Regions from separate parts of the Aneurinibacillus sp. XH2 genome, predicted to be linked through region 4. Evidence: riboswitches for the same ligand, from Rfam matches in the RefSeq annotation. Region 4 holds a riboswitch; each other region holds the start of a gene.
The links. Region 4 has a riboswitch for cobalamin ahead of cobT (nicotinate-nucleotide--dimethylbenzimidazole phosphoribosyltransferase). Riboswitches for the same ligand answer to the same signal wherever they lie in the genome.

Region 1 (4,753 bases), 930 kb from region 4:
AAATTTTACAGTATCGGTTTTGGACGTGGCCTGTCTCTTTTGTTGAAGAATCATTCCTATCTTTACTTATTCTTGATTACAATCGTGGCGCTGACTATCGGCTGGCTGGCCTTCCGGATGGCAGACAAGGAAAGCAGGTTGCGCCGACCGGGCGTGGAGATTCTGCTCGGAATTATCATAGCAGTTGTACCGCTTTCCCCGTTCTTTATTCTTGATAAAAGCGGACTGGCGTTGCGCAATGTATTTCCGTCTTTCATAGGGCTTGCGCTTCTTGTGGACGGTTTGCTGTTGCTGATAGTTAGAAAGAGAGTGGGACGGGCTGTATACGGTATGCTGATCGCCAGCCTGACATTTATTTTCACCGTTGTGAATGTAGCGGAGATTGTTGATTATAAAAATGTAAGTCAGGCGGATCGCTATATTGCGGAGCAAATTATCGCGCTGGGAAAGAAAGAACATAAAATAAATGGAAAGTATCCCGTTTATTTGTTTGGGGCTGAGCCGCAAATGGTTCAAGTAGGCGTTTCATTTTTAAACCATGTGCGCAATGCGACCAGCAGTGATTGGGCAATGGCAGGAGTTATGCGGGCGGTTGGTCAAAATCGTTATTATCCGTCAGTTACACCGGTTTCTGTCAAGAAGGATATTATTATCGCAAGCCGAGATATGGAGCGGGGACTGATTCTTGGGCTGGAGCCCGATTTGACGGTTGTGCCGCTGCGGCCGCAGAAAAAGCGCAACGGGGATTATCATCTGGTAAGGCCGGACGGTACAAGATTCGGCATCTATTTCACAAGCAAGCAGTATTTCCGTAAATGGTAGTTGTTATGATAAAAAGAATAAGCGAATACTATCTGGTGTAATGGCATGAAATTAAACATAGTGATAAAACATCCTGATGCGCTATAATAAAGAATGGTGTTTTGCTCACTGTAAAGAAAGGATGTTTTGTTAATTCCATGAGAACGTTAAAAACCATTCTAAGAATGACGTTTGTTTTTTTGTTATTATTCGGAATCGGGTTAGGTGCGTATTACGCCTATTCTTTTTATTCTTTCACGACGAAAATTCAGAAACCGGGCACCGCGACATCGCTTCCGGAATGGACGGGAAAAGAACGTGTCAATATTTTATTGTTGGGTGTGGACAAGCGTGATTATGAGGAGTCTACGCGTTCAGATTCAATTATGGTAGTAAGCATCGACCCGGTAACTCAAAAAGCGCATCTATTTTCTATTTTGCGCGATTCATGGGTAGAAATTCCGGGTCATAGAAAAAACCGGATTAATGCTGCATATGAACTTGGCGGCCCGGAATTGATGGCTGAGACGGTGGAGAATTTAACCGGGCTTCCGATTCAATATTATGTAGTGACCGATTTTAAAGGGTTTGAAAAAGTAGTGGATGCGCTTGGCGGCGTTGATTTGTATGTTGAAAAAGACATGGAATACTATTTGTATGAAAATAATGGGTACTATGATATTCTGCTGAAAAAAGGCTATCAGCACCTGGATGGTCGTAAAGCGCTGCAATATGTGCGTTTCCGCCACGACAAAATGGGCGACTTCAGCCGGACAGAGCGGCAGCGTAAATTCTTGAAAGCTTTGGCTGAAAAGGCGAAAAGTGGAACGAGTATCTGGAAAGTGCCGCGTGTGCTGGAGGCTATTTCTCCTTATGTAACGACTAATATGGGTTCCACCGATATGTTGCGTCTGGCAAACCTGGCCTATAAAATCGATCTGGAGAATCTACAGACGGAACAAATTCCGCCTTCTACGATTTTGCGGGAAAAAACGATTGGTGGGGCACAGGTAATCGATCCACGTGCAGAGCGGACAAAAGAATACATTCGTGAACTTCTGGAAAATCCGGTGGATGGCCAAGCTGAGGTAAACAAAGAGGTCAAGGGTTCTATAAACTGATTTTGTGTATAGGATAGTTGATAAAGGGGGACGGACTTATGGGAAAAATGCTTGAAACGATTGGATCCTGGATTACCGCCATTATCGACTATCTGGGGTATATGGGTGTGTTTCTCGGCATGCTTCTAGAAAGCGCCTGTATTCCGATTCCGAGCGAGCTAATTATGCCGTTCGCCGGTTTTTTGGCTTCTCAAGGCAAGATGGACCTGGTTTTTGCGATTGCGGCGGGAAGCTTTGGAGGCACGATCGGTTGCGTTGTCGCATATATCATCGGGCATCGTTATGGACATTTGTTGGAGGGGCCGCTTAGGTTCATCTTCCCGCTGCATGAAGTACGACGTGCGCAGCGCTGGTTGGCCCGGCATGGAGATAGTGTTGGGTTCTTTACTCGCTTGCTTCCGGCTATCCGTACGTTTATCTCCTTGCCTATGGGAATGGCACGTGCGCCATTTTTGCGTTTTATTGTCTATAGTTTTCTTGGCACGACGATGTGGTGTACGGCCCTTGCCTATGTAGGCTGGATTCTAGGTGAGAATTGGGCGGAGATTAAAACGTATTTACATTACGGGGACGCGTTTGTTTTGGCCGCGTGCGCGGTGCTTGTCATTTATTACTTGTGGAAAAGAAAAAAGCGAAGTCGTTTTGTATGAAGGAAGGCTCCTGGTTTTTGCCGGGAGCCGCTTTAAGTTAAGGAATGTTCTGCTTTCTTCTGAAATGCCCAAAAGGTTCCTTTATTAACCACAATATATTATGTTATAATCTCCTTATAAAACTAAATATAGGTAAGCTTTATGGTGTGTTTGCATGATTTTTTATCTTACTAAGAGATCAGGTAAACACTTAAAAGGGAAGACCGGTGAAAGTCCGGCGCGGTCCCGCCACTGTGAACGGGGAGCAACTCTTGGATTCACCACTGTTTCATAAGACTGAAATGGGAAGGTATAGAGAAGCGATGATCCGTAAGCCAGGAGACCTGCCATAAAGAAAGCACCGTTGGAACCACGAGGATGGGGAGGTGTAATCAGTCATGAGGGCGTTTGCCCTTTCTTAGGCGCGTTAAGCTTAGGCACAGGTATGCCTTTTTTCATTGCCTATTACAAGCATCCTTATACCCAACGGGAGAGGATGCTTTTTTTATTACCGCAAAGGAGATGGAAGAATTGCAAACATTTGTTTTTGATATGGATAAACAGGTTCCTTCACTCATCAGCGATATCTTGAGTGATTTTCCCCAATTAGATGCGGATGCGCTTATTCGGGGTACGTTCGCGAAAGGGAAACACAAAGAACTAACGGAACAAGAACTGGCGAAAATCGTTTCCATGTCAGCCGCGGAGCTGATCTCTAAAGAGGAGCCGGAATGGACCTATGTTGCAGCTAGAGCATATATCATTGCGCTGTATCACGAAGTGGCCCGAAGCCGTGCATACCCATTCAGACTTTCTCGTCCCTATGGTTCTTTTCTCGACCTGTTGGAGCAGTTAGTGGAAAAGGGCATTTATCAAAAGGAGATGCTAACGGCCTACCGCTTACAAGACATTATGGAACTGGAACAAGAGATCGATCCCGAAAAGGACAAGCTATTTACTTATTTGGGGATTGTTACTCTTGCCGAGCGGTATTTGGCCAGGGATTACACCGGCAACCTGTTTGAACTGCCCCAGGAGCGATTTATGATCATTGCTATGCACCTCATGATGCAAGAACCCAGAGAAAAAAGATTGGCGCTGGTGAAAGAAGCCTACTGGGCACTGAGTCATCAGTATATGACGGTGGCAACGCCGACTATGGCGAATGCGGGAAAAGCAAGGGGGGGCCAGCTTTCCAGCTGCTTTGTGGACACGGTTGATGACTCGTTGCAAGGCATCTACGATTCCAACACCGATATTGCCCGGCTGTCCAAAATGGGAGGCGGCATCGGCGTATATATGGGAAAAGTGCGGGCTCGTGGCTCTTCCATTCGCGGCTATGAAAACAAATCGAGCGGGGTTATTCCTTGGATTCGCCAACTGAACAACACGGCGGTAAGCGTCGACCAGCTTGGAACAAGAAACGGCAGCGTTGCTGTTTATCTCGATGTATGGCACAAAGATATCCTGGCTTTTTTAGATTTGAAAATGAACAACGGTGATGAGCGCTTGCGGGCGCATGACATCTTCACGGGTGTGTGTATCCCTGATCTTTTCATGGAAGCGGTAGAAAACAGAGAGGAATTTTATTTATTTGATCCGCATGAAGTTCGCAATGTAATGGGCTTTTCTCTGGAGGATTTCTATGATGAGGAGCCGGGGCAAGGCAGCTTTCGCGAACGTTACGAAGCGTGCGTCCGTAATGCCAGCTTGAGCCGTGTGACGGTACCGGCTATAGAAATCATGAAGCGGATCATGATCTCGCAGTTGGAAACGGGAACTCCGTTTATGTTCTACCGGGATACTGTTAACCGCGCGAACCCGAATAAACATGCGGGAATGATTTACTCCAGCAATTTGTGTACGGAAATTCTAGAGAACATGTCTCCTACAACGGTGTGCGAAGAAGTGTTACAGGACGGAGAGATTGTGATTCGGAAAATACCGGGCGATTTTGTTGTCTGCAATCTTTCCAGCATTAATCTGGGGCGTGCGGTACCCGCAAACGTATTGGAACGATTAATTCCCATTCAGGTGCGCATGCTGGACAACGTGATTGACGTAAATCAGATTGATGTTCTACAGGCCCACTATACTAACAAAAAGTATCGAGGCATTGGGCTTGGAGCTTTTGGATTACATCATCTGCTCGCCGTCAATAAAATCAGATGGGAAAGTGAAGAGGCGGTTAGATTCAACGAT
Region 2 (4,753 bases), 1.5 Mb from region 4:
TTGCCTCAACCGCAGGCATTTCATTACGCAATTTCATCAATAACACCGTCAACTGCGCCCGTGTCATGGCCTGTTTCGGAGCAAAACGTTGTTCCACCTCGCTAACGCTTTCCATCAGGCCCTTCTCATACGCTTGATACACAGCCGCCATCGCCCAGTCAGAGATCGCCCCCTCGTCTACAAAACGCATTGGCGTTGTATCTGTGTCAAAGGTAGCCTGGGCTTGTGTTTCCGTTATTTGATAAAGCTTTTCTTTTCCTGTTAGGAACCGATCATACGCTACTAGCGCCATAAGCGCCTGCTCAGTTGCCATTTTATCGGCCGGCTGGCCGATAAAATGGGCGTATCCGCCATCCGCTTGTTTAAAGCGGAATAAACTGGTCACGACATCTCCTTCCTCTTTCACAAATCTTGCATCTTTCGGATCGATTCCAACTGAAGCAAGGGCAATGATAACCTGGGAGACACTTTCGCTATTTTCATCGCCGAACAGTTTATAGCCGCCATTTTTGAGCTGAACCTCAGAAAGCCATTGTACCGCTTTGTCAACCGCCTGTTTTACGTCTTTTTTCTCTAAATATGAAGACAAGGCAGTAATGGCCATCGCTGTAATATCGACGTTGCTTTCCTCTCCTTTTACAAGCGGAAAACCACCATTTGGATTCTGCTGCTGCACCAACCAGTCGATCAACGTATTTCTTGTCCATCTGGCATGATTAGGAATTTCGTATTTACCGCTATCAAAAGCTAACAGCGCGAAAATCGGCCCATTTGTTCCCTGAATGGTCATATGCTCATGATTGTAAATTTTCTCGATTAAATTGTAACCGCCGATGCTGGCTGGATTCCCTCCTGCTGCTTTCACGGCTAGGGCAATGCGCTCATAATCGGTTACTTTGCGAAATTGTCCATTTTTCTCTCTAAGCATTTTTTCGATGGAGGCAAGATAGCCCGGAGGGAGCTTGCGGCCAGCGCGGGCCAGCGCGAACGCTCCCCATTCAGTAAGATTACCATCGCTTGCGTTTGCGAGAATTCGTTTACAAAGAGATTCAATCTCCACATCCAACGATGGAATGGACTGTGCTGTCTTCTCTACTTTGCTGCGATCGATCACCGCAAATTTTGTGAAATGATCCACTTTTCCGATAATAATACCTGTTTTCGCATCCAATACTGCGGGGATCGGAATCCACTCATTTTTCTGCTCGTCCAGCCATGCCAATACAAGAGCGTGTAATTGCTCCGTTTCGATAGGAATTTTTATCATAATGTATATCGATTTGTTAAACTTCGTACCATCCGGCCCGAAATCATATATCCCAGAGACAAGCTCCGGACGTTGAACCATCTGTTCGGTAATCGTGAGCGAAGTTGTTTTGGATAAAGCTTGCGCTGGAACGATGAGTTGTACTTCATCCATATTATCTTTAATTACGCTTTCGACAGCGGCTGAAACGGACTGTTGTAACGATACCGTATGATTAGCCAACGATTGCTTTATCTGCTCCGCTTGCCTGGCATCCATTCTTTCGGCAGCATTTAGCACAACCGTCGTTGTGGCCACTTTGCTTATCGGCTGTGTATTATTCGGCGTAAGACCAATACGGTTAAGTTCATTTTCAACATGCGCCGGAATGGAAAATGTTCCATCTTTGTACGTATCCGCAAGAAAATACGCACCTAAATCCTTGCCGAGATCAAGCGTATAGCGCCAGGCTACAACATCCCCATCTTCTAACATATAAATGCCTGCACTGTAATTGGGAAACCAGCCGTTAACCGAATACATCCAACCGCTCTGCGGACCGCGATCAAACTCCCCCAGCCCATCAATGGCTTCTACGTACAGCGTCGCCCCGGAACCGCGAGATTCTACTTTATTGCCTAACATACGCCGGAGAACGGTATAGGCTGTGTCCCCCTCCTTCAGCTCTACCGACTGAGCAGGCAAAATGACGCCGCGCTGACTATCCCCGATTACGGATAGCGTAATTGTTTTTTTTACAGGAACAGGTGTATTCGGGGGCGTTCCTCCTTCAGGCGGTGTTGATCCATCGGGAAGCGGCGACCCTGGTTCCGTTGGAGGTTTTTCCGATGTTGGTGGTGAAGGCTGAGCCGCGAAGCGATAAAGCGGAGATTTCCCCTTCGTAAATAAATCATATGCTACCAGCGCCTGCAACGCTTGTTCCGTAGCCATCCTATCCGTTTTTCCGCCCGCTACATGGACAAAGCCTCCGTCCGACTGCCGGTATGAAAGTAAATGATGCAACAAATTTTTTCCTGATTTTGTGAAAGCGGCTGAAGTCGGGTCTATGCCATTCGCGGTTAAAGCGATAATCACCTGGGCTGTAGTCTCGCTCGGCTCCGTTACGTCCCCCAAAAAACGAAATGTGTATCCGCCCGTTTCATTTTGTTGAGCCGATAAATAAGCAACCGCCTTATCAACAACCGTTTGCACTTCAGGACGGTTTTTGTATGGCGCAAGAGAGGTCAGCGCCATCGCCGTTATATCGAGATTGCTTTCGGCTCCGGGCGAAAGCGGCCAACTTCCGTCCGCATATTGATGTTGCACAATGTAAGCAATAAGCTTCTCGCGATTCCATTGCGCATCTTCAGGCGTTTTGTAATCTCCGCAGTCAAGGGCGATTAAAGCAAAAATCGGTCCGTTGAGCCCTTGGTTTGTCATGCGAGAATTGTTGTAAATTTTTTCGATGAAGTTATAGCCGGCGATTGCGGTCGGATCACCGCCTACCGCTTTGACCGCTAAAGCAATTCGTTCATAGTCGGTTACTTTACGGTACTGTCCTTTTGCGGCCGCGACCTCCCGTTCTATGCTTTCGAGATAGCTTGCCGGAACCGCTTGTCCAGCGCGCGCAAGCCCGATTGCTTCCCATTCAGATAGTTGATTATGGCTCAGGGCATACTGACTCGCTGTCTGAATCGCCTCTTCAATGCCAACAGAATGGCCAGTAGACTGCTCTTGTACGGTTACTGTATCAGGAGTTACTGTAGTATCGCTCCCCAAATCTCCTCTTATTTTTGGTACAATAGAAGCATAAGCCGGCTTCGGTTGAAACCAAGAAAACCCTAACACTGTAGAAATAAAAAGAAAGAAGATCGTGAATAAAGCAAAATACTTTTTCCATGTATTTCTGAAACCCATTTTCTCATTACCCCCTTCGCTCTTAAAGAAATGTCAATGCACAATAACAAACAAAGCCACCCTTATACAAGGGTGGCCTCACATACAATGAAATGTTGCAATAACAAACAATGGAACAATACAAGAAAAAAAGCATACAAAAGCCCAGCTGTATTGTACACTGTTGTCGTTTCTTTATTCTCACCCCCCGAAGAATCAGAAACATCTTAGAGAAAGGCAGGTCTCCTGGCTCATGGATCATCGCTTCTCCATACCTTCCCATTTCATCACAGAAACAGTGGCGTATATTGCTGGAGTCACTCCCCATTTACAGTGGCGGGACCGCGTCGGATTTGCACCGTTCTTCCCTTTTAAGCAAAAAGCACACAGGCAATTTGCACCTTTCCCCGCTCTTTATTCAATTTTTATTCTTATGATACTGTCTCGACGCTTTTTTGTCTATAATATTTTAACATTTCAAGAAAAAATTTGTATAGAATGCATATTTTCTCAACATGAACAGCGAAACGATACGAAGGAAGTCTTTATACGCAGTTTTTCATCCCGAACACAAGACGCTGCAAGGCTTCCGCCACGCCGCTTTCATTATTAGAGGCGACGATCAGGTCGGCTTTTTCTTTTACGTCCTCCGGTGCGTTAGCCACAGCTACTCCGATTCCCGCCATAGTAATCATATCAAGGTCGTTATAATAATTACCGATAGCGATCGTATCGGCCAGCGAAATATTTAAATATTCGGCAAGGTTACTTAGCGCCGCGCCTTTGGAAGTCGCTTTATCAATAATATCGATATAAGACGGACCACTGCGGAGCGTCCGCACCGGCAAATTCATCGCAGCAAATTCATCGTACGCTTTGTTAAGCTGTTCATCGGTGCCAAATAAAGTGAATTTAACCAGCTTATCCTCCACGGTTAACATATCCTGAATGAGTTTTGGCTGTGCGAGGTATTTTGCGTACATCCGTTGCACGTCTTCGCGCTCCATGCTTTCCGTATACATATCAAATGCGGTGCAAAAGTCCATGTGAATATTTTCCCTGCGACAGTACTCCACCACACCTCTCAATGATTGCATAGAAAAACCGTTTTCCTGCAGAATTTCTTTCGTTTTGGAGTGTGTAGTAACCGCGCCGTTATGACAAATAAAATAACCGTGAATGCCGATTTCTTCAAGAATCGGAAGCACGCTGACAGGCGCGCGCCCGGAACAAAGCACAATTTGTACTCCTTCCTCTTCCGCTGCTCGCAACGCCTTTTTGTTTTTTTCTGTAATCCGGTAGTCGTCTGTAAGTAGCGTTCCGTCGATGTCAATTGCAGCTAGTTTGTATGCCATATATTTCACCATCCAGAATCTTTTCTTTATAATAATGATGCATAGACATCGGGATTCGCCGTATATCTTAACCGTTCGCCTTTTACGCCTAGAAGCACATTTTCCGCCGCTACCATCGCCATGCGGAGACGTGTCTGTACAGTTGCACTTCCAATATGAGGCAATGCTACGACATTATCGAGCGAAAGTAAGGGATGCGAAGGAGGAATTGGTTCTTTTTCAAACACATCAAGCCCTGCTGCCCAAATTTCTTTAT
Region 3 (4,753 bases), 570 kb from region 4:
ATAAAGCCGAGTCGAATTGTTTCCAATAATAACAGTGGTCAACATGCCGATTTCATGGTCCAGCATATGGGCCAAATCCGTAATGACGATTGACTGTCGCTCCCGATACGCGCTCTTGACAAGTCCAACCGGCGTGTCCGGCGAACGGTATTTCAACAATATACGCTGAGCCTCTTCGATTTGGCGCGTCCGGCGCCCGCTTTTCGGATTGTATAAAGCAATAACAAAATCAGCCTGTCCGGCCGCCTCCAGCCGCTTTGCAATCAGTTCCCACGGAGTCAAATGATCGCTCAGGCTAATGGTGCAGGCATCGTGCATAATCGGAGCACCAAGCAAGGAAGCACACGAATTAATGGCTGAAATTCCAGGTATAACTTCGACCGCAATCCCTTCTTTCTCCGTCCATCCCTTTTCCATAAGCACTTCATATACCAATCCGGCCATGCCATATACACCAGCATCACCACTCGAAATAACGCCGACTACTTTGCCTTGTTCCGCCTGACGCACTGCCTCCTGAGCGCGTCCTACTTCCTCCGTCATACCGGTCTGAACCACGATCTGGTCTTCCCGCAACAACCCGCGAACAAGTTCCACATACGTGGTATAGCCAAGAATCACTTCGCATTCTTCAATTGCTTCGCGGGCTCGCTGCGTAATGTGCTCAAAGCTTCCAGGTCCAAATCCGATAATTAGTAATTTTCCGCGTTTTCCATCCATATATCTCACCCCGTTACCGTTTTATTAATCAACCAAACATCTCGCTAACCGTTCTTTCAAATCCGCAACATTACGTGGCCTCGCTTCTGTCTCAGGGAAAAACGAAGGTACGAGTGCTTCCCACACATCAAACAAAAGAGGAACACCCAACTGTAGCCCTTCCAGCACATCGCGCCGCGCAAACACCTCATTCGGTGCACCTTCCAATGCAAGCCGTCCATCTTCGATAACAAACACCCAATCCGCCCACTCATAAGCTAGATCGATATCGTGCGTCGCCATCACAATGGTTGTCCCTTCTTCTCTGTGAATTCTTTCTAACTCTTTCATCAAAAGACGCGTATGCAGGCGATCGAGATATGCTGTTGGTTCATCTAGAAGTAAAAGCTCCGGTTCCAGTACCATTACTCCGGCCAGTGCTACTCTTTTCTTCTGGCCAAGGCTTAAGTGATGCACCGGACGCTCGCGGAAATGTTCCAGGCCGAAACGAACGAGCGCCTGTTCCACCTTCCGCTTCGCTTCATCATCCGAAAGACCTGCGCTGCATAAGCCGTATGAAATATCTTCAACCACTGTGCTGGCGATAAGTTGCTGTTCCGGATCTTGAAAGACCAGTCCGACTTTCTGCCTGATTTGGCTGAGAAACGTACGCCGATAAGAGAATGCTTCCCCTTTCCACTTCACGACCCCGCGTTCTGGTGCATAAATTCCGTTCATATGCAAAAACAATGTCGATTTTCCGCAGCCGTTATGTCCGAGTAGTGCGCAGCGCTTGCCTCTGGGCACCCGCATTGTCAGACCATTCAAAGCAGGAGTTTCACTTCCCGGGTATGTGTAGCACACATCCTCGATTTCCAAAAGCCAGTCCATTCTTCTCACCTTCCCGTCCACCATTCAAGCGCAACCAACAGCAAAAAAACTGCTGCCGCCTCGGCCGCGTATCTTCTCGAAACAAAAGCATGTGAAGAAGCTAATACCCTCAAGTCTCCATCAAATCCGCGCGCCGCAAGTCCAATCGAAAGCTGCTGATAACGCTGTACTGTCCGGGCAAATAATCGCGCAACCAATCCGCCGGCATCCCGCATCTTGCGCGAGAATCCATGTCGGGCTCCCCTTGCTTTATAGGCAATCCAAAGCTGTTCCACCGTTTCTAAAAACACGAAAACAAACCGATACATAACAAGCAACAAATCTGTCACCATACAAGGGACACCAATCCGCCGCAGCACGGCTAAAATTTCCGTAAATGGAACCGTCAACAAAATAAAATACAAACAAGAAACGGAAGAAAGCGAACGAAGCAATAACGCGCTCGCTTTCTTCATACCGGCCACGCCAATATATACATGAAAAACTCCGAAAGAATAAATAAATACCGTCTGCTCTGTTATCTCCGCTATTGACCGCGCCGTAATTTCCAGCATAATTGGCGGCAAGCTAAGCGCAAGAAATAAAGAAATTGCCCCCAATAGCCGCAAATAAATACGCCAAGGAATGCCGGCATAGCCCACAATCCAGACACTCATCCATACAAAAACTGCTATGTGAGTAGGCGCGTGCGCCACCATAACAAAACAAAGCATAGTAATGCCAATTACCAGTTTCTGAATCGGAGATACATGGCGCAGGCGATTCGTATAAGCAAGCGTATCAAGCTGAATCTTCATCCGAACATTCCCGCTTTGTAGCCCGACCCTTATAATAACCGATGCCATACCCTATAATACCGGCGCCAAAGGCCGCCTGAAGCGCGAATAGAAGGCTTTCCGTCTCACTTCCCGGCGGTTCAAAAAGCGGCTCGAACCACGGTTTGTATTCTGGTGCCATTTCTGTCACCGCCTGTTCCGCCGCGCCGTCCGCTCCGCCAAAATCCGAATCTTTAATCATGACAAGCGGAATCACCATCAACGCAGCTACTACCAAAATAATCAACACATTCATTTTCCAAACCGAATTTTTCATAAAGAATTACGCTCCCCGTTTAATAGATTGCAGCGTGTTTAATTCTTGTCTGTTATACACCATAAGCCAGTTCCATACCAGCACCGTCAGCAACCCTTCGCTAATCGCGAGCGGAATCTGAGTAACCGCGAAAATTCCAGCAAACTTTGCGAAAGAAGCCAGCACTCCGCCACTTGCCGCCGGAAATGCCAGCGCCAACTGTAAAGAAGTAACAACATAAGTCGCCATATCGGCTAATGCCGCCGCCAGAAAAACGGCCAAACGTTGCTTTCCCGTTGAACGAACAGTCAATCGGTACACACTATATGCTACGAACGGCCCAACCACGGCCATGGAAAACGCATTTGCACCCAATGTGGTTAGTCCACCATGTGCCAAGAGTACGGCCTGAAACAAAAGCACAAAGCTTCCTAACACTGTCATCGCCAGCGGGCCAAACAATACCGCCCCCAATCCCGTCCCGGTCGGATGAGAACTGCTTCCTGTCACGGATGGAATTTTCAGCGCTGACAAAACGAATGCAAATGCGCCCGCCAACCCGAGAAGCAATTTCGTCTCCGGTTGCTCTTTTGTTAATCGCTTAAGAGAACGAAGTCCCATCAGGAAAAAAGGTAAAAACAGCACCCACCAAAAAACGGCCCAACCTACTGGCAAAAAGCCTTCCATAATGTGCATCGCATAAGCAGTGTTAGGTTCGTTAAGCGAAAAATAAAGCGCGAACCCCGCAACAACTGCAGCAAACGAGAGCATACGTTTTCTTTTCATTCACTTCTTCCTCCCTTTCATACATGCAATTTCTATCAGCAATAAGAAAATCTAGCAAGTTGCGCTCTCATCCTTTAATAATGAAAATAAAAAAGCATCTTTTCCCACAGAAAAGATGCTTCGGTAAACAAAAGCGCAAAATCAATCTACGTGCCTGTGTTATATGCCCCTTTGAACACCTCACCATCCTCGTGGTTTTGCAGTGTTTCTCTTCACGGCAGGTCTCCTGGCTTCGGGTCTGACGAACAACCGCCCCCTTCCCATTTCACAGGCAGAAATAGTGGGTTTAATATCAGCAGTGTTCTTCCCTTCACAGTGGCGGGACCGCGTCGGATTTGCACCGAACTTCCCTTTTAAGTTCTCCATTCCAGCATCTGGTGGAACTTTGAACACCGTAAAGTTTACATATACAGTTGTAAGTGAGCCCATGATAACATGAATTTGAAAATAATTCTACTGGTAAACACTTATTTTTTGAAAAATTATAGACTTTAGTACAGGAAAGAAATCAGAATACTAGTAACAGCGCCAACCCAATTTATAAGACTCAGGCTTACTATTACTTTCATGTAGATCGAATCAAAAGAAATAAGAAACCCTGCCTTTTGGCAGACAGGGGCGAAATTCAACTATTTAAGGCGATTAAAGTTTGGTATGGGTACCATCACATTACGGTAAATTCCCGGATTTTCCGCACCCGCAAATCGCGACTGTTTTCGGTTCTTCAATATTCACAATGAACGGCTGTTTTCCTGTCCCTTTGTGAGAGTCATCACAATACGGAGGGTTCCCAGTCAAACCACAAGCACAATAAGCTTTTTTTCCGGGTTTCTCTTGTATTACATAGGGTTGCTTCCTATCATACATAGCCATCTCCATTCCTCCTATATCCATCTTTTTTGCTCTTTCAACGTTCGTATTGTGATGAGAAAAAGGGGCGATTTACCAATTCCATTTTTTCCTAATACGAGACAGAAATATTCATCCGTTATTTAATCAATCGTAGAAACAAGAAGAAGCGGAACATGGAACTTATTTGATTTTATCTTTTTGCAAACACAACATTGGTAATTTTGCACATTATTTGATTCTAAAGCAGGGAATTCTTTTTCAAATTTCCATGGTCGAAGCCGTCTCATTTGGCAAATATATAGCTACCGATTAAGGGGTTAACAAACGGTTATTTGGCAATACTGGCTCTTATCATCACAATGATAAGGAGCGGATTATGTTATGAAAAAATCACTGATTACAAACTTACGAATGAAGCATTACGAAAGGAAGAGCGTGCGATTTCTGATGCTTT
Region 4 (4,753 bases):
TTAAACAATTGGTTCATATCCGTCCCGGCCGCTAACCCGTGCCCTTTCGTATAGCGATCCAGCGCCGCATTAAACAATGTGCCGAACACCGCGATGCCAAACGTTTGTCCGAGCGTGCGGACGAACGAATTGGAGGCAGTGGCCGCACCACGTAAACTCCAATTCACTGAAGATTGAACAACAACGGTAAACACGGTAACCGAAAGGCCAAATCCAAGTCCTGCAAAAAACATAATCGCGATAAGCGCAAACTGTGACGTATCCATCCCGACGGACGCAAGCCAGAGCGAAGCAAAGATAAGGATGGCAAGTCCCAGCAATGACGTATTGCGTGTACCGATACGAAGCATCAAACGTCCGCTCAAGATCGCACCCAGCGGCCAACCGATGGACATCGGAGTTAATGCCAATCCTGAACTGGTTGCTCCTTCTCCATATACACCTTGAATCCACATCGGTAAATAGGCGTTTATCGCAATCAACACGGCGCTAATAATGAAAGAGACCAGATTGGAAACGGAAATACTGCGGATGGTCAACAGTTGCAGCGGCAGCATCGGTTCCGGCGACCTGATCTCAATCCACACGAATACAGCCAGGAACAAGGCCGCGGTCATAAATAGAACAAAAATAACCGAAGACGTCCAGGCATACTGCTGCCCGCCGGTCAAGAATGCGTACAACAACGCTGACATCCCGATGGTAAACGTAACTGCGCCCGCATAGTCGATATGTTGTTTCTTTTTCTCGAACGATTCATGCAAATATAGCCACAACATAATAACAGCCACAATGCCAAACGGCACATTAATAAAGAAAATCCAGTGCCACGATAAAACATCAACGAAAAATCCGCCCACCAGCGGCCCAACAATGCCGGAAATTCCCCAAATTGAGCTAAACCATCCCTGAATTTTGGCTCGCTCTTCAAATGAATAAATATCACCGATAATCGTGAACGTCACCGGCAGTACCGCCCCGGCTCCAATCCCCTGAATAGCGCGGAATAAAATCAGTTGCTCCATCGACTGCGCCAATCCACATAGCATCGAACCAAGTAAAAAGAAGGCGGTACCAATCGTAAAAATAACTTTGCGCCCGAATAAATCTGCCAGCTTGCCGTAAATCGGAGTTGTAACGGACGTTGTCAGCAAATATACCGCAAACACCCAACTCGTAAGCGTAATCCCCCCTAAATCACTTACGATTCTAGGTATCGCAGTACTGACGATCGTCACTTCAATAGCGGCCAGAAATGTTGCAACCAACATTGCGATTGTTACATTTCTTCTGTTTGTTTTCATATGTTCTCTCCTTCACCTTTGCTTTTACCCCCGCTATTGAAGGCGAGGGATTCTGCCTAGGTAGTATAAAGCTTCCAGCATAAAAGTCAATCGTCCGACTTACTGATACGTTCATTCTCCTGGATAAAACCCCCGCTGTGGAGGACAGCGGGGGTTGTTGATTCTTATAAGCCTAAATCAGCAAACGTTGCCATTTCATTCAACATAGCAAGCGATGCTTCCAGCAATGGGAACAAAAGCACTGCACCTGAGCCTTCGCCTAAACGCATGCGCAAATATAACGCTGGAGTCAGTTCCAAATATTCAAGCGCCGCCCGATGGGCTGGTTCTTCTGATAGATGCGATGCGAATAGATACGGGAGCACAGCCGGGCATATTTCATACGCAATCAGTGCGGCTGCGCCCGCGATCACCCCATCGACAAGAACAGCCATTCGATTGGCTGCAGCCCCTAAAGTCAATCCCACCAATCCGGCAATTTCCAGCCCGCCGACCCGCGCCAGCACATCAATCGGCTCCAGTTTGGCACGCCAATTCTTTTCAATTCCATTTATATGAAGTGCCCGCTCAATAATAGCCTCCTTGACCTTCCGCTTCTCTTCATCAATGCCTGTCCCTTTGCCTGTCAGCTCAGTTACAGAACGGCCGGTTACGGCAGCTGTCAAAGCAGTGCTCGGGGTTGTATTTCCGATTCCCATATCGCCTAAGGCCACCGCCTGATACCCCTCTCTGGCCAGTTCCACAGCGATCCGGATGCCGACTTCAATGGCGGCTACGGCTTCCTCCCGGCTCATTGCTGCCCCCTGCGCCATGTTGTTCGTGCCTGCCCTTACTTTTTCTGCTCTCACGCCCGGAGATGTTTTCGCCTTGCTTCCAACATCGACGACGATCACCTCCGCTCCCATCCGGCGCGAGAACACATTAATCGCAGCACCTCCCCGCGCAAAGTTATCCATCATCAATCCGGTTACCTCCGGCGGAAACGCGCTCACTCCTTCTTCGACCACACCATGATCGCCGCACATGACTACCACCGCTTTTTTACGCAACGTCGGCGCTTCTGTCCGTTGAATGCCAGCCAAGCGGATCACCATTTCCTCCAAGACTCCCAAACTTCCTGGCGGTTTGGTTAAGTTATCCACTTTTTTTTGCACCGCTCCCATCATCTGTTCATCCGGCTGGACGATACGACTCAATATGTCCGCGAGCGTAATCTTGGTTGTTTGTTTCACCTTCTCATCCCCATCCTTTTCTCTACCGTTTCAAGAAAATGGTAAGGACGCAGGAAAACAAAGCGCTGGTCACCATGATGAATAAAAAAGCCCAGGTCAAAGAAGACCTGGACTTGCCACATCCGGTTCAATGCTACCTGTTCCTCGAGTAGTCCGCTGCAATAGGCAGGTCTCCTGGCTCCCGGATCAATACCATGTGCCAACAGCCTTCCCAGACGAATCGCCCAGTGACTGTCAGCGGCTCCCCGGCTACAGTGGCGGGCCCGCGTGTTTTCTTCCCTATTCTCCCCGAAAATGGGGCACCTATTGCGTCCTATACACATTTACAAACAGCATACACCGGTTTGTTTATTTTTTCAATACTTGATAGATTCTCGCGATTGCCCAATCCAAATCCTCTTTAGAAATAATGAGCGGAGGCGCAAAGCGAATCGTTGTTTCATGCGTTTCTTTACACAGCAGACCAAGATCTTTCAACGCTTCGCAATATGGACGGGCTTTCTCTGTCAGCTCTACGCCAATAAACAGACCACGGCCGCGTACTTCTTTGATGATTGGATTTTCAATTTGCAATAATTTCTCTTTAAAGTATTCGCCCATTTCCAGCGAACGCTGCACAAGGTTTTCTTCTTCCAATACTTCAAGCGCTGCGATGGCCACGGCGCAGCCCAGCGGATTTCCGCCAAACGTGGAGCCGTGAGAACCCGGTTCGAAGACGCCGAGAATTTCTTTATCCGCAGCCACAGCAGAAATCGGGAACACACCGCCGCCAAGCGCTTTCCCCATAATATACATGTCCGGCTTTACATCTTCCCATTCGCAAGCGAACAGTTTACCTGTACGACCAAATCCGGTTTGAATTTCGTCTGCTACAAAAAGTACGTTATTTTGCTTACAAATTTCACGTGCTTGCTTTAGGAAACCTTCTGGCGGCATCACGATACCCGCTTCGCCTTGAATCGGCTCCGTAAGGAATGCGGCCGTATTAGGCGTAATCGCTTGTTTTAATGCCTCGATGTCACCGTACGGAATGATTTTGAAGCCTGGCGTAAACGGCCCGAATCCACGCTTATAGCTTTCATCGGAAGAGAAAGACGTAATGGTCGTCGTACGACCATGGAAGTTGCCTTCACATACAATAATTTCCGCCTTGTTTTCCGGGATTTTCTTTACATCGTATGCCCAGCGGCGCACTGCTTTAATTGCTGTTTCTACCGCTTCCGCGCCTGTATTCATCGGCAGAATCATGTCTTTTCCGGTCAGCTTGGAAAGCTTTTCGTAGAACTCGCCCAGTTTGTCATTATGAAATGCACGGGAAGTAAGCGTAACTTTATCCGCCTGTTCCTTGAGCGCCTGAATAATTTTCGGATGACGATGGCCTTGGTTGAGCGCCGAATAAGCGCTCAACATATCCATATATTTGTTGCCTTCCGGATCTTCTACCCATACGCCTTCCGCTTTAGAAATAACGATCGGTAGCGGATGATAGTTATTAGCACCGTATTTCTCGGTTTTTTCGATAATGCTTTGTGTTTTGCTCATAGAAGTCGCACCGTTCATGGTTATTCTCCCCTCTATAATAAAAATTACAATACTTCAGAAATAAGCTTCGGCTGCGTGAACTGCAACAGGTAGTCCGGGCCGCCCGCCTTGGAATCCGTACCGGACATATTGAAGCCACCGAACGGATGCACGCCAACGATCGCGCCTGTGCATTTACGGTTAATGTACAGGTTGCCCACATGGAACTCAGCACGCGCCCGCGCCATATGTTCACGGTTGCGGGTGAACACCGAACCCGTCAGACCGTATTCCGTATTGTTCGCCACTTCCAGCGCATGGTCGAAGTCGCGCACTTTTGTGAACGCCACAAACGGGCCGAAAATTTCTTCCTGCATGATCCGCGCGTTCGGAGCCACATCCGCGAAGATGGTCGGCTCGATGAAGTACCCTTCATCCCCCGCCGGCTTGCCGCCCAGCACCAGCCGGCCTTCTTGCTTGCCAATTTCCACGTATTCCATCACTTTGTTGAACGCTTTCTCATCGATCACCGGGCCCGTGTAATTGGATGCATCGCGGACATCGCCCACCTTCAGACCTTTCGTGATTTCCACCACACGGTTTAACACGGTCTCATATACATCCTCATGCACAATCGCACGCGAGCATGCGGAACACTTCTGGCCAGAAAAACCAAATGCAGACGCCACAATGTTT

Region 1: linked by a shared signal. The riboswitch ahead of ACH33_RS16590 (ribonucleoside-diphosphate reductase subunit alpha) and the one ahead of cobT (nicotinate-nucleotide--dimethylbenzimidazole phosphoribosyltransferase) in region 4 are both predicted to bind cobalamin.
Region 2: linked by a shared signal. The riboswitch ahead of ACH33_RS13535 (S-layer homology domain-containing protein) and the one ahead of cobT (nicotinate-nucleotide--dimethylbenzimidazole phosphoribosyltransferase) in region 4 are both predicted to bind cobalamin.
Region 3: linked by a shared signal. The riboswitch ahead of ACH33_RS00215 (energy-coupling factor ABC transporter permease) and the one ahead of cobT (nicotinate-nucleotide--dimethylbenzimidazole phosphoribosyltransferase) in region 4 are both predicted to bind cobalamin.

What each region holds. Positions count from the first base shown of each region.
Region 1 covers NZ_CP014140.1:3,344,262-3,349,014, reverse strand. Annotated here, with positions in the region: gene ACH33_RS16605 (hypothetical protein) at 1-822, shown strand, start outside; gene ACH33_RS16600 (LCP family protein) at 960-1,922, shown strand; gene ACH33_RS16595 (DedA family protein) at 1,961-2,572, shown strand; cobalamin riboswitch at 2,698-2,917, shown strand; gene ACH33_RS16590 (ribonucleoside-diphosphate reductase subunit alpha) at 3,104-4,753, shown strand, end outside.
Region 2 covers NZ_CP014140.1:2,737,252-2,742,004, forward strand. Annotated here, with positions in the region: gene ACH33_RS13535 (S-layer homology domain-containing protein) at 1-3,163, opposite strand, end outside; cobalamin riboswitch at 3,362-3,562, opposite strand; gene ACH33_RS13540 (Cof-type HAD-IIB family hydrolase) at 3,688-4,497, opposite strand; gene ACH33_RS13545 (2-hydroxyacid dehydrogenase) at 4,524-4,753, opposite strand, start outside.
Region 3 covers NZ_CP014140.1:36,684-41,436, forward strand. Annotated here, with positions in the region: gene cobJ (precorrin-3B C(17)-methyltransferase) at 1-720, opposite strand, end outside; gene ACH33_RS00200 (energy-coupling factor ABC transporter ATP-binding protein) at 745-1,590, opposite strand; gene cbiQ (cobalt ECF transporter T component CbiQ) at 1,596-2,387, opposite strand; gene ACH33_RS00210 (energy-coupling factor ABC transporter substrate-binding protein) at 2,371-2,682, opposite strand; gene ACH33_RS00215 (energy-coupling factor ABC transporter permease) at 2,689-3,447, opposite strand; cobalamin riboswitch at 3,647-3,859, opposite strand; gene ACH33_RS20300 (CDGSH iron-sulfur domain-containing protein) at 4,117-4,341, opposite strand; gene ACH33_RS00225 (hypothetical protein) at 4,632-4,753, shown strand, end outside.
Region 4 covers NZ_CP014140.1:610,500-615,252, reverse strand. Annotated here, with positions in the region: gene ACH33_RS02935 (MDR family MFS transporter) at 1-1,304, opposite strand, end outside; gene cobT (nicotinate-nucleotide--dimethylbenzimidazole phosphoribosyltransferase) at 1,469-2,536, opposite strand; cobalamin riboswitch at 2,684-2,858, opposite strand; gene ACH33_RS02925 (ornithine--oxo-acid transaminase) at 2,885-4,078, opposite strand; gene pruA (L-glutamate gamma-semialdehyde dehydrogenase) at 4,123-4,753, opposite strand, start outside.